4 regions of the Paenibacillus sp. FSL H3-0321 genome follow, and region 3 is predicted to be linked to each of the others. Evidence: riboswitches for the same ligand, from Rfam matches in the RefSeq annotation. Region 3 holds a riboswitch; each other region holds the start of a gene.
The links. A riboswitch is a leader RNA that binds a small molecule or an ion and turns the genes downstream of it on or off. The one in region 3 is predicted to bind thiamine pyrophosphate.
Positions count from the first base shown of each region.

Region 1 (3,340 bases), 1.4 Mb from region 3:
GAAGTTCTTTCCCGCGAGACGGCCAGTGAATTGATCGGCTGCGTGCAGCAGATGGGCGAACCGGACCGCAGCCTGTTTCTGCGCAGATATTTCCTTTATGAGAGCCTTGATCAGCTAGCGCAAACCTTCAGTCTCAGTAAAAGGGCAGTCGAAAGCCGCTTATACCGTTGCCGGACGCTGATCAAGCAGGCGCTAGGCCTGTCTGAGAGTCAGGGAAAGGAGACGCAACATGGCCAAAGACATGAAAATTGAGGAACAGCGCCTGTTCGGGATGATTGATTCTATGAGCTTCAGCGATGCAGAGCTTGCCTTAGGTGTTCTGCCGGAGGTTGACCAAGGTCCGCGCCCCGCAGACGAAGAGGAAGCCGCTTCGCTCGCCCGCGTCAAAGCACGTACACTTGCCCGTCTGGAGCCCGAAGCCGCTGTCCACGCCTTCCGTTCCTTCGCCCGGAGATCCCGGAGGCGGAATATCTTCGCGGCCGCAGCGGCAGTAATACTCATCGCTGCCGGTATGCTCGCTTTCTCTCCTGAGGTACAGGCCGGGTTAAGAAAGGCGCTGAGTTTCCTTCCTGGCTTCGGCACCGTTGTGGAGAACAGCCCCGGTGACCGGATCTATGTACTGGGCAAACCCTATGACATTGCTGTGGGGGACGGAAGTCTGACCGTGGATGCCGTTCTCCTGCAAGAGCTTGGCGTGAGCATTACGCTTCGCGGCCGGAAAGTCCCTGAAGTCAGCGAATTTGAGGCAGATATCGGCGGCAACCGCTATACTTTCACCTCTTACATGCGTTCGTCCTCGGAGAGTGAGTGGTACGGCAGCTACAGTTCAACTCAAGCGGTGCAACTGAAGCAGGATAATCTTCTAACCCTGCATCTGGGCGGCACAACCGTTGGTCCGTTACAGCTCACCGCTCCGAAGACAGCTGAGGAGCTCGGGGAACTCGGCGCAAGCGATATACAGCAGGATGTGCGGATTACTGCTTTTCCGGTGGACCTTGGCGGCAGGCTTGTCCGTGTCCAGTTATTGCCCACACTGACGGGGGAATCCGGGCTGACTGTCCATTCTTACGGACTGGAGCCGCTGGTGCCTGGATCAGGTCTCTATATAGAGAACGCGGCAGGAGAAAAGGCTGCACTGGAGCAGCCTGAATCCATGTCCTATCCTTCCGACTTCCGGTTTCATGAGACTGCCGGGGCGGGCGCTTGGCCTTATACGGTCTTCATTCCTTATATTGAAGTTTCAGATCGTGACGCCGTATCTGCAGAAGTAGAGATTCCGCTGCCTGATATCGGCCAGGAGAAAATGCTCCACACGCGCGCGGAAATCGCGGGCTTTCCGGTAGAGTTCACCCGCATTGAACGTACCGGCGAGACGGCTGCCAGCGTCGATGTGAATGTGAATTTCAATGCCGCAAAGCTGCGGACGCTGAAGTATTTCCTTATTCGCTATCCGGGGCAGGCGGACAACAGCTCGTTCTCTTGGGTGAATACGGACCAGACCTACGGCGTGATGAAAACCCTCCATTTAGAAGCAAAACCCGGGGAGGATAAGCTGCGTTTTAAGCTTTCTGAGCCGCATTTTCTGCTCAAAGGGCCGTGGCGCCTGCCGCTGAAGCTTGATAGCTAAGCAGAGTTGCTACTGGACAACTATGGAGCGGGCGTCTATAATACACCGTAAGAACACAGCAATACCTATAACTTCATAGTACCAGGGGTGCTGGAATTGGCCGGCTGAGATTGTGTCCCACAAGATACTGACCCTTATACCTGATCTGGATAATGCCAGCGTAGGAATCGTCAATCGCTTACGGCCGTTTATGGCCCAAGCACAACCTTGCGCAAGTAACTGGTGTCCCGATTCTCGGGGCGCCTTTTTTGTATGGGACTATTCAGAATTTGGAAGACTAGGGTTGCTGGAAGGAGAGAAGAAGAGAAATGGGAGTCACAAAAGTATTAAAGCTCAGCCTCACCTGCATGCTGGTCTTTGCCATTGCCGGATGCGGCAATAGCAACGGGAACTCCGGCGGGAATGCGGCAGAGACTGCCGGGAACAGCACCACTGCTCCTGAAACCACTGCCGGGGCAGCAACGGACGCTCCGAAGGAGCTGACCAAGGTAAAGATCGCGCTGGACTGGACGCCGAATACAAATCATACCGGGCTTTATGCGGCAAAAGAGCTGGGCTATTACGAAGAGGAAGGGCTGGATGTTGAAATCGTGCAGCCGGGCGCTGCCGGGTCCGACACGATGGTTACCTCGGGCGAAGCCGCTTTTGGCATCAGTGCCCAAGAGGCGCTGACGCTGGCCCGCCTGCAGAAGGTGCCGCTCGTGTCCATCGCCGCTATCATTCAGCATAATACCTCCGGGTTCGCTGCACCGAAAGACCGCAATATTAAGACACCGAAGGATTTCGAAGGCAAAACCTACGGCGGCTGGGGTTCCCCTGCCGAAGAAGCGGCCATGAAAGCCATTATGGACCCCGTAGGCGGAGATGTGAAAAAGGTGAAGCTGGTGAACATCGGTGAAGCGGACTTCTTCACCGCCGTGAAACGCGACATTGATTTTGCCTGGATCTTCTATGCCTGGACCGGGATTGAAGCGGAGCTGCGCGGAGAACCGCTCGACATGCTCTACCTCAAGGATTATGCACCCCAGCTTGATTACTACACACCGGTACTGACTACGAGCGAGAAGGAAATTGCCGAACATCCGGAGCTGGTGAAGGCTTTCCTTAAGGCTACCTCGAAAGGTTATCAATACGCCATTGATCAGCCGGAGGAAGCCGCAGCCATTCTAACCAAAGCTGTTCCCGAGCTGGATCCCAAGCTGGTCCTGGCCAGCCAGAAATGGCTCAGCCCGAAATACAAGGATGATGCCGTCCGCTGGGGCGAGCAGAAGAGCGAGGTCTGGCAGGATTACGCCGACTGGATGTATGGCCTGAAGCTGCTCGATCAGCCGCTGGATGTTCCAAGCACATTTACGAATGAGTTTTTGCCAGCTAACTGATTAAGGATGAAGTGATTGAATGTTCGTTTCGCGCTGTACGCAGATTACCCATTTAAACTGAGAGGATTGATATATTGTGGCCAATACATTGCTAAGCATTCAGGTAATTCCCAAAACTCCGAACAACGAGGATTCGATTCCTTACGTGGACAAAGCCATCGAAGTGATTCAGAAATCAGGTGTAAAACATCAGGTGAACCCGCTGGAGACCACGATGGAGGGCGACATCACCGAGCTGCTTGAGGTTGTGCGCCAGATGCATGAAGCCCTGATTGCAGCAGGCAGTCCGAGCATCATCTCCCAGATCAAAATCGCCCATAACCCGAATGGAATC
Region 1 is NZ_JBBODH010000001.1:4,655,306-4,658,645, reverse strand. Features, by position in the region: gene MHI45_RS20755 (sigma-70 family RNA polymerase sigma factor) at 1-252, shown strand, start outside; gene MHI45_RS20750 (hypothetical protein) at 230-1,627, shown strand; TPP riboswitch at 1,701-1,811, shown strand; gene MHI45_RS20745 (ABC transporter substrate-binding protein) at 1,936-3,006, shown strand; gene MHI45_RS20740 (thiamine-binding protein) at 3,083-3,340, shown strand, end outside.
Region 1: another riboswitch for thiamine pyrophosphate. It lies ahead of MHI45_RS20745 (ABC transporter substrate-binding protein); the one in region 3 lies ahead of thiC (phosphomethylpyrimidine synthase ThiC).

Region 2 (3,340 bases), 4.3 Mb from region 3:
CCGAATAACGGTCAAACCGCTGTTCCAGGACATTTTGCAGCGCGGACAGTACGGAGCAGAACAGCAGGTAGAATAATGCAGCCTCACTATAGAGCAGCAGCGGTTCGTAGGTGGTCGCCGTGATCTGCTGCGCTGTTTTGAACATCTCAACGTACGTAATGCTTGCCGCCAGGGAGGTGTCCTTTACGAGACTGATAAAAGAGTTCGACAAGGGCGGAACCGATACACGCGCCGCCTGAGGCAGAATAATCCGCCGCAGTGCCTGCCCCCGGCTCATTCCGACGGAAAAGGCAGCTTCCCATTGGCCTTTATGTATGGACAGGATGGCTGCCCGGACAATTTCCGAAGAATAGGCTCCAACACTGAGTGTAAAACCGATTACAGCGGCAATAAAAGGATCCAGCACAATCCCTGCCGCCGGAAGTCCATAAAAGATAATAAAGAGCTGCACCAGCAGCGGTGTCCCGCGGATTACCCAGACGTAGAACCGGGCGATCAGCTTCGGGATTCTCCATGAGGAGAGACGGAACAGCGCGGTAAGAACAGCCAGCAGCAATCCAAGCGCAAAGGAAACAAGCGCCAGCGGAAGGGTATAAGCCACCCCCGCTTTAAACAGGGGCAGCAGTGAATCCATGAAAATCCCAATTTTCCGGTCATCCATCGTTCAGACATCCTTTTTGGACACTCGGCTGCATCTTCGCGCCAGCTCCATTTATTATTTGGACACATCCGCCCCAAAGTATTTCTCCGATATTTTCAGATAGGTTCCATCGCTCTTCATTTCAGCCAGTGCATCGCTGACGGCATTAACCAGCTCTTCGTTTCCTTTGAGGAAAACTGCCGCACTTTTCGATCCCTCGGCCGTTTCATCCACCTGTTTGATCTTTGCATCTGGTTTTTGCTTCTTTAAGTCGAGATAGGACAAGCCGTCATTTACGGTCGCATCAATCCGGCCCGAGGTCAGCAGGTCTATGGCCTGGTTGAAGCCATCCACAGCGACGATCTCTGCACCGTTCTCCCGGGCGATATCGGACAGGTTGCTGGTCAGCGATTGACCTGCCTTCTTACCTTTAAGATCCGCGAAGGCTGTAATATTCTGGTTATCCTCGCGCACGATCAGCGCGCCCTTGGAGACGATATACGGCTCAGAGAAATCATATTTCACCTTGCGTTCATCCGTGATCGAAACCTCGTTGAATATCGTATCAAAACGTTTGGCATCCATGCCGGCAAACAGGCCATCCCATTGGGTTTCTATAAATTCGGGTTCCACCCCCAGCCGTTTCGTAATCTCCTTCGCAATCTCCACATCAAAACCGGTAAGCTTGCCCTCTGCATCATGAAAAGTAAACGGAGCATATGTCCCCTCCGTACCAATACGCAGCTTGCCACTTGCTTTAACAGCTTCCAGTGAGTTCTGCCCGGCCGGAGCCGCCGCTTTTTCTGTGGGCGCAGCAGTAGCCGCAGGCGCTGTATTGTTATTATTGCCGCATGCCCCTGCCGGCAGCAGAGTTAGCAGCAGCAGGATAGTCAGACTAAGCTTCTTCATCACATGAACCCCTTTCAAAATCCCTCTATTTTTCACTGCATGGACACTTGCTTATCTTGCCCAAAAGCACCGCTGCTTCATCAAGTTTTTTGCATCTTTAGTCAGACCTCTACTTATGCCAGCCGAAACGGTACAGCTCCGGCAAAGAGGCGATTCCCGCCGGTATGCTCATACTGTTCACAACCGGACTGCAGCAATGTAAGCGACTGCTTCTCTTTACAAACTGCCGGGATATGGTATATTAATTAGCAATTGCAAATTCAATATTGACCTGTTTTTTCACTAGGGGAGTCGGCCGACTGAGACGGAGCTTTAAGCTCCGGACCCTTGGAACCTGATCTGGATCATACCAGCGGAGGGAAGTGGAGCAGAATTGTTCAGCGGAGCCGCATTAAGCTAACTGACTGTGACGTTCAGACCCATTTATTTCCTCCGGAAATGAATGGGTCTTTCTTGTGTTTGCTGTTGCCGCCGATCAGGCAAGTAACGTTAAACAAACTACGCCCCCAGGAGGTTTCCACATCCCAATATGCTCACTATAACCAACCTGGCTTATTCGTTTGCAGCGACTAGGAATCCGGTATTCTCCGGTCTTTCAATGACCGTCCGCCAAGGCGAATTCATTTCCGTTGTTGGAGCCAGCGGCTGCGGGAAAAGCACACTGTTCAAAATCATTGCCGGCCTGCTAGAGCCGTCCGGCGGTGAAATAACCGTACATGGACGCTCCTCTCCTTCGACACGCTCGCGGCTTGGACAGATCGCTTATATGCCGCAGCAGGACCTGCTGCTGCCTTGGAGGACCGTGCTGGACAATTGCCTGCTTCCATGGGAGCTTAAGCAGGACTCTAGCCGGCACGAGGTACTCGCCCGGATCCGCGGAATGCTGGACGGCTTTGGCCTTTCCGGCAAGGAAAATGCTTATCCGCAGGAGCTGTCCGGCGGGATGCGCCAGCGGGTCGCTCTGCTGCGCACACTAGCTGCAGGCAACGAACTGCTGCTGCTTGACGAGCCGTTTGGAGCGCTGGACGCGATCACCAAACGGGAGATGCACCGCTGGCTGCTGGAGCTGTGGGGCGGGCTGGATAAGTCCGTTCTGTTCATCACTCATGATCTTGAAGAAGCGCTGCTGCTCAGCGACCGGATTTATTTGATGACCGGCGGCTCTGACGGCGGGCTGCAGGAGCTAATCGTCACTTTGCCGAGACCCAGACATTACAAAATGAATTATGAACCGCAGTTTGTTGCCCTGCGGGAGGATTTGGAGAGTAGATTGCATGAGAGCTCTATGGTATAAGAAACAGCTGCGGACTTATGGCCCCTTTCTACTGCTTGTGGTGCTGCTTATTGCGGCATGGGAGCTCACAGCACAGCTGAACATGATCCCTTCATTTATTCTCCCGGCGCCAAGTGCAATTTGGACAGCGCTGATTGAAAAGCGGGGACTGCTGTTCGGAGAGCATTTGCCCGCCACGTTGCAGGAGTCACTGATCGGGTTTGCCCTCTCGGTTGTTTGCGGAACACTGCTGGGTACCGGCATGCATATGTTCGCTCCGCTCGCCAAAGCACTTTATCCCATGCTGATTATCAGCCAGACCATTCCGCTGATCGCGCTCTCACCTATTTTTATTATGTGGTTCGGCTATACCCTGTGGGGCAAGGTTGCTGTCGTCTTTCTGACTGCCTTTTTCCCGGTTGTGGTAGCCGTCTATGACGGCCTGCGGCAAAGCGGCAGCCTGTACAGAGACCTGCTCCTGACGCTTGGGGCAAACCGTTGGCAGATATTGCGTAAGA
Region 2 is NZ_JBBODH010000001.1:7,571,669-7,575,008, reverse strand. Features, by position in the region: gene MHI45_RS33490 (amino acid ABC transporter permease) at 1-661, opposite strand, end outside; gene MHI45_RS33485 (amino acid ABC transporter substrate-binding protein) at 716-1,549, opposite strand; TPP riboswitch at 1,824-1,927, shown strand; gene MHI45_RS33480 (ABC transporter ATP-binding protein) at 2,079-2,843, shown strand; gene MHI45_RS33475 (ABC transporter permease) at 2,824-3,340, shown strand, end outside.
Region 2: another riboswitch for thiamine pyrophosphate. It lies ahead of MHI45_RS33480 (ABC transporter ATP-binding protein); the one in region 3 lies ahead of thiC (phosphomethylpyrimidine synthase ThiC).

Region 3 (3,340 bases):
GATATTCCAGCGCCCGTTCCGGGTCGAGCGACAAATGGAACTGGTCCCGCCAACGGAACTCGAAGCGCGCTTTGGAGAGTGCGTTATCCCGATCCTGCGCCCCCTTGTGTCCTTTGGCCAAGTCGGCTGCATGGGCGGCAATTTTATAGGTGATGACGCCTTCCCGCACATCATTTTTGTTAGGCAATCCTAAATGCTCCTTCGGGGTAACATAACACAACATCGCCGTGCCGAACCAGCCGATCATCGCCGCTCCAATAGCCGAGGTGATATGATCATAGCCGGGTGCAATATCCGTAGTCAGCGGACCCAGTGTGTAAAAAGGAGCGCCATGGCAGAGCTCAAGCTGTTTATCCATATTCTCTTTGATCAGATGCATCGGTACATGGCCCGGGCCTTCCACCATCACCTGAACATCATGCTTCCAGGCAAGCGAGGTTAATTCCCCCAACGTCTCCAGCTCGGCAAACTGGGCTTCATCATTAGCATCGGCAATGGAGCCTGGCCGCAGCCCGTCACCTAAAGAGAACGCAACATCATAAGCCTTCATGATTTCACAAATATCCTCGAAATGTGTATAGAGAAAGTTCTCCTGATGATGGGCCAGGCACCAGGCCGCCATAATCGAACCCCCTCTGGAGACGATACCCGTCATTCTTTTGGCCGTTAATGGGATGTAACGCAGCAGTACCCCGGCGTGAATGGTGAAATAATCCACTCCTTGCTCCGCCTGCTCGATCAGAGTGTCCCGGTATACCTCCCAAGTTAAATCCTCGGCCTTGCCGTTTACTTTTTCCAAAGCCTGATAGATAGGCACTGTCCCGATAGGTACCGGAGAGTTGCGGATAATCCATTCACGGGTGGTGTGAATATTTTTGCCTGTCGACAGATCCATAATATTATCCGCTCCCCAGCGGGTAGCCCATCTCATCTTCTCTACTTCTTCATCAATGGAAGAGGACACCGCCGAATTCCCGATATTGGCATTGATCTTCACCAGGAAATTCCGCCCGATAATCATCGGTTCACTCTCAGGATGGTTAATATTCGCTGGAATGATCGCACGGCCGCTGGCTACTTCCTCTCTAACAAACTCAGGGGTTACATTTTCCCGGATTGCGATAAATTCCATCTCCGACGTAATCAGGCCTCTGCGCGCATAATGCAGCTGGCTGACATTGCCGCCTTCTCTGGCTCTCAAGGGCCGACGCTGCAATCCCGGAAACACCTCTGCCGCCGACTTCTCCGTGAGATTCCCGTTATCCTCCGGCTTGACCGTTCTTCCTTCGTAAGATTCGGCATCTCCCCGCTCCGCGATCCACTGAAGCCTGTGAGGCGTTAACCCCTTGCGGATATCGCTATAGGCTTCATCATTAGTATAAGGCCCGCTTGTATCATAGACATGGACAGGAGCATTCTCCGCTTCTCCGGCCGTACCCGAGGTTCGGCTTAATGTAATCTCGCGCATTGGAACTTGAATATCAGGCCGTGAGCCCTCCACATACACCTTGTGACTTCCCGGAAAAGCACACAGATCGACCTCATGTTTCTTCTCTTGATTCGGCATCTTGTTTCCTCCTTAAGGTTTAAATAAATAAGAGTGCGCGCAAAAAAGCCGCTCCACATGGAGCGGCTCAAATATCCATATAAGGCTAACGCCAACAATGAAATAAAGGTCCGACTCCACTTTCCTACGCTGGTATGATCCAGATCAGGTTCAAGGGTCCAGGAATGCATTTTTCCCGTCTCAGCCTATTCAGGCTCCCCTAGTGGTTTCTTATTTAGTTATGTTTAAGTTACAGAGAAATCCAGCAATTGTCAACGGTGCTCTTAATAGAGCTTTGGATAAACCTGTCCTCTTTTTATGAAAAATGCTGAGCTATATTACTTAGATACTCTTCCTCAACCGTATTTTTCTTCATACTTATGAGCATTTCCGCATCTTCTCCCACTACATAACGGAATTTGCTTGTACCGTCTGTGGCCGCTTGATAAATAGTGTCAGCTACAAGTTCTGGTGCCGAGGCATAGTCTGGAGCTTTTTCCATTTCCCCTAATTTACCCAGAAAGGCAGTAGTGAATGATTTATAATCCGTTAAGCCATCATTAAAAAAGAACTCCATCGATCTTCCGCCAAAGTCCGTGCTAATGGCTCCTGGTTCAATCAACTTTACTTTGATGTTTTGGGATGCTAATTCAAAAGATACGGATTCAGAAAAACCTTCTACCGCGAATTTAGTGGAGTGATACAGAGACATCGTAGGAAAGGTCACGATCCCTCCCATTGAAGAGATGTTGATTAGCAACCCTTCCTGATTAGATCTAAAATGAGGCAGCATGGCTTTAGTCATACTAATAAGACCAAAAACATTCACTTCAAATTGTCTGCGGATCTGCTCATCCGTAGCTACTTCTATAAGCCCCATTGACCCATATCCGGCATTATTCAGGAGAACGTCAATTTTACCAAACCGCTGAATAGCTTCAGCCAATGCAGATTGAATGGTATCTGTTTTCTCAACATCTAACCGCAACACCAATACATTGTCCAATGTAATGAATTCAGTTTCTTTTTCAGGTGCACGCATCGTGGCTACTACGTTCCATCCTCTTTCAGCAAAATGTTTTACAGTAGCTCTCCCAATGCCAGATGAAGCACCCGTGATGAATATTGTTTTCATTAAAATTCCTCCTAAAAGTATCTGAATTCGCTAAATGCTGCTCTTCTCTTCCTCTAACTGCTCCATGCTTAACAATCCCCCGGCAATGGTTGCAAGTTTAGCTTTATATTCTGCTATCCCAATCTGGATGCAAATGATCTGGGCCGGGTGCATTTCATCTTTATAATGTGAATACTGCTCTAATAACTGATCTAACTTTTTTTGTGATTCCTCTTGTACTTGCTTCAACCAGAAAATCACCTTGTCATACCCCACAAATCGGCCAAAATAAAGCCTCATCATAAAATCGGATTTCTTACTACTGTCTCCCTCTAGTGGCGCTAGTAAATAGTCGTTAAAACAATCTCGCCCTTTAGCCGTTATGTTATAAACATTCTTGTTTGGCTTACCTTTCTGGGGCACAATTTCCTTGGTTATTAATTCTTCCTTCTCCATTCGGGCAAGCGTAGGATAAATCGTGCCATAACTAGAGCTATAGAAATTAGACAACACATTCTCCAATAACTGCTTTATTTCGTAGCCAGTCAACGCTTCTTTCATGAGCAAGCCTAAAATAACATCCTGACTGTTCAAGAATAGCTCCTCCTTATTTAAAAACATCTACATATTACACTTATTAATATATCAGACCAATATATATCACGTCAATATATAATACT
Region 3 is NZ_JBBODH010000001.1:3,303,109-3,306,448, forward strand. Features, by position in the region: gene thiC (phosphomethylpyrimidine synthase ThiC) at 1-1,567, opposite strand, end outside; TPP riboswitch at 1,672-1,778, opposite strand; gene MHI45_RS14470 (SDR family oxidoreductase) at 1,863-2,681, opposite strand; gene MHI45_RS14475 (PadR family transcriptional regulator) at 2,712-3,254, opposite strand.

Region 4 (3,340 bases), 3.4 Mb from region 3:
GCAAGGAGAGCGGGCTTTTGGGTGCAGACATTACTTCGGGACAAGTCTATCGGGTACCACCCCGCCATGCCGGTGTCACGGCTCAGCGCAGACAACGGTTTACAGCAGTTCGTTCAGGGAGAAAACATGGCTTTTCTCAAATTCAGCGAGGATTCCCGCCGGAAGCAGGCGTTGAAGCTCGAGCCGGGTACACCATTTATAATCCGAATGCTCTTCGGACAGCTGTACTGCATGGTCTGTGCTCCGGCACAAATAGGTGATAATGACAAGCTGCCTTGCCGGATCGGTTAGAAACGAGGTTGCATACAGCAGATTGCCGACAGTAACCGCAAGTCCGGTCTCCTCGTAAATCTCCCTTTCCAGAGCCGCCTCCAGGTCTTCTCCGAATTCTATTTTCCCGCCCGCACATTCCCAGGTGCCCGCTCCGACAGAATCTCTTGCCGCACGCCGAACAAGCAGAATCCGGCCTCCATGTACAATAACTCCTTTGACAGCAACGATGATGCTGCGAGTGTGTTTGACCATATTGCGTGCTCTCCCCTCTGCGCAGAGTCTGCATAAATCTGCAACTCCATTTGCTGGATTAGTGCTTTCTCTCTAAAGTATATCGCCTTCCCCGGCAAAAACGACTGACATTTTAGTTTGACCGCGCCCAAGGTGTGGTAAGTAACATAACGTAAAGCAAATGAAGAGATGATCTGCAGGTGCATAAACCAGGCACCCTGAGCCAACCCTAAAACGATGAGTAACCAACAGGTACACAGCGAAAGGAGAATGGATCATGCCAGACAACACGCAAACCAAAAAAACACTACCTCCGCAGGTGCAGGACCGCCAGCCCGGAATTGAAAGTGAAATGAATCCGCTGCCGGAGTTCGAGACTTCAGCCTATAAGGCGGCGGGCAAGCTGCTGGGCAAGGCGGCTCTGATTACAGGAGGAGACAGCGGTATTGGCCGGGCGGTTGCCGTTCATTTTGCCAAGGAGGGTGCGGATGTCGTTATTTCCTACCTCAATGAGCATTCCGATGCCGAAGAGACTAAACGCCAGGTGGAGCAAGAGGGGCGGAAGTGCATTCTGATTGCCGGCGATATTGGCGTGGAGGCGTTCTGCCAGGATCTGATCAATAAGACGGTGGAAGGACTCGGCAAGCTGGACATCCTGATTAATAATGCGGCCGAGCAGCATCCGCAGGAGAAGATTGAGGATATTACCTCCGAGCAGCTGGAGCGGACGTTCCGCACGAATATTTTTTCGATGTTCTATTTGACCAAGGCAGCCATGCCTCACCTGAAAAAAGGGTCCACGATCATCAACACGACTTCGATCACAGCCTACCGGGGCAGCCCGCAGCTGCTGGACTATTCGTCCACCAAAGGTGCGATACTCAGCTTTACCCGTTCGCTGTCGATGAATCTGGCGGACAAAGGCATCCGGGTCAATGCCGTAGCGCCGGGACCGATTTGGACACCGCTTATTCCGTCGACCTTTGACGCGAAGAAAGTCAGTGAATTCGGCGGCACGCAGCCAATGAAACGCCCGGGACAACCGGAGGAGCTGGCTCCGGCCTATGTGTATCTGGCTTCCGATGATTCATCTTATGTAAGCGGACAGGTAATGCATGTGAATGGCGGCGAGGTCGTAAACGGCTAAACGCGGTTGCTGATTCCACTGCTATGAATAATTAGAGTCTGGAGCGGACCCTTGGGTTCCGCTCTTTTTGATGCAGGCCTCTTTTAAAGGATGGCTCTTCAAGGAATAATATGTTAGTATATGAAACGTTAAGCGTAATTGAATATGAATTTGTCACTAGGGGTGCCGCAAGGCTGAGACGAACATACCCGTTCGGACCCTTTGAACCTGATCTGGTTTATACCAGCGTAGGGAAGTGGAGAACGAATAACTGCAGCGGGGCTGAATGGCCCGGTATTCCTGTATATATTCCAGACTGCCTCCTTTACGGGGGCGGTCTTTTTTGTATTTGCCGGTAATGCAAAAGAACAGGAGAAGGTGAACGTGTTGAAAGAGATACATTTGATCTCGGATGGAAGGCAGAATCCGGCGCAGTTTGTTCAGCTGGCTGCGGCTGTGCAATTCATAGTGGATTATATCCATCTCCGGGAAAAGGCAATGTCTGCGCGGGAGCTCATAGCTCTAACGGAGCAGCTGATCATAGCGGGGGTTCCGCCTGCCAAGCTGGTGATCAACGACCGGATAGACGTTGCTCTGGCCGCAGGGGCGGGCGGGGTCCAGTTGGCTTGGCACAGCCTGCCGCCTGCCGTAGCGCGCAGCGTAGCACCGGACCTGCGATTGGGAAGGTCGGTGCATTCCCCGGAGGAGGCGGCTGAATCCGGCCGGCAGGGAGCGGACTTCTGCCTGTTCGGGCATGTGTTTCCCTCAGCCTGCAAGCCGGGGCAGCGGGAACGCGGATTGCAGCAGCTGGCTGAGGCTGTCCGCTGCAGCAGCATTCCGCTGATCGCCATAGGCGGAATTGAGCCGGGCAATGCCGGAAAGGTTCTGGCAACGGGTGCTTCCGGAATTGCCGTAATGTCCGGAATATGCAGTGCAGGAGATCCTGTGGCCGCCGCTACAGCCTACAGATCAGCAGTTCAGGCCGTACCTTAAGTCTGAAGCCATGAATAATGCTCCTGCACCAGTTAAAGGAGGTGAGCAAGCATGAATTTGATCGTGAATGGAAAAGGCGGGGCCTATGAAGAGAGCTGCCGGACTGTAGCTGATCTGCTAAGCCGGTCCGAGTGGACCGGGAGACTGGTTATCGTGGAGCTGAACGGTGAGATCGTCGGCAAGGACGTTTATGGAGATACGCTGCTGAGCGAAGGTGACCGCGTAGAGCTGGTCCACTTTGTCGGCGGGGGCTAAAGTGCCAGTGTGTGTTGCCGGATGCAAGAAGCAAGAAGCAAGAGGCAAATGGTATGAGGTGAGTGGTAAGTGGTAGGAAGCAAGAGGCAAGAGGCAAGAAGCAAGAGGTAAGAAGCAGGAAGCAGGAAGCAGGAAGCAGGAAGTAGGAAGCAAGGAGCAAGGGCAGGGGGGAAGATGTAGTAAGCAAGAGTTAAAGGCAAGACGTAAGACGTAAGACATAAGAGGTAAGATAAAAACTCGGCGTATCAGCAACAGAAGCTCCGCATTTTAGCGGGCCACTATCTCAGGAGGCGATTTTATGCAAGATTCTTTCGTTATCGGCGGAATCCCTTTATCCAGCAGGCTGTTTATCGGAACCGGGAAATACAGCCGCAATACCCTTATTCCCGAAGTGATTGCACGCTCGGGTTCTCAGGTCATTACGGTGGCTCTTCGCCGGGTTGATCCGGAGAGTGACGACAA
Region 4 is NZ_JBBODH010000001.1:6,739,787-6,743,126, forward strand. Features, by position in the region: gene MHI45_RS29625 (NUDIX hydrolase) at 100-525, opposite strand; gene MHI45_RS29630 (SDR family oxidoreductase) at 782-1,651, shown strand; TPP riboswitch at 1,800-1,902, shown strand; gene MHI45_RS29635 (thiamine phosphate synthase) at 2,015-2,623, shown strand; gene thiS (sulfur carrier protein ThiS) at 2,675-2,878, shown strand; gene MHI45_RS29645 (thiazole synthase) at 3,177-3,340, shown strand, end outside.
Region 4: another riboswitch for thiamine pyrophosphate. It lies ahead of MHI45_RS29635 (thiamine phosphate synthase); the one in region 3 lies ahead of thiC (phosphomethylpyrimidine synthase ThiC).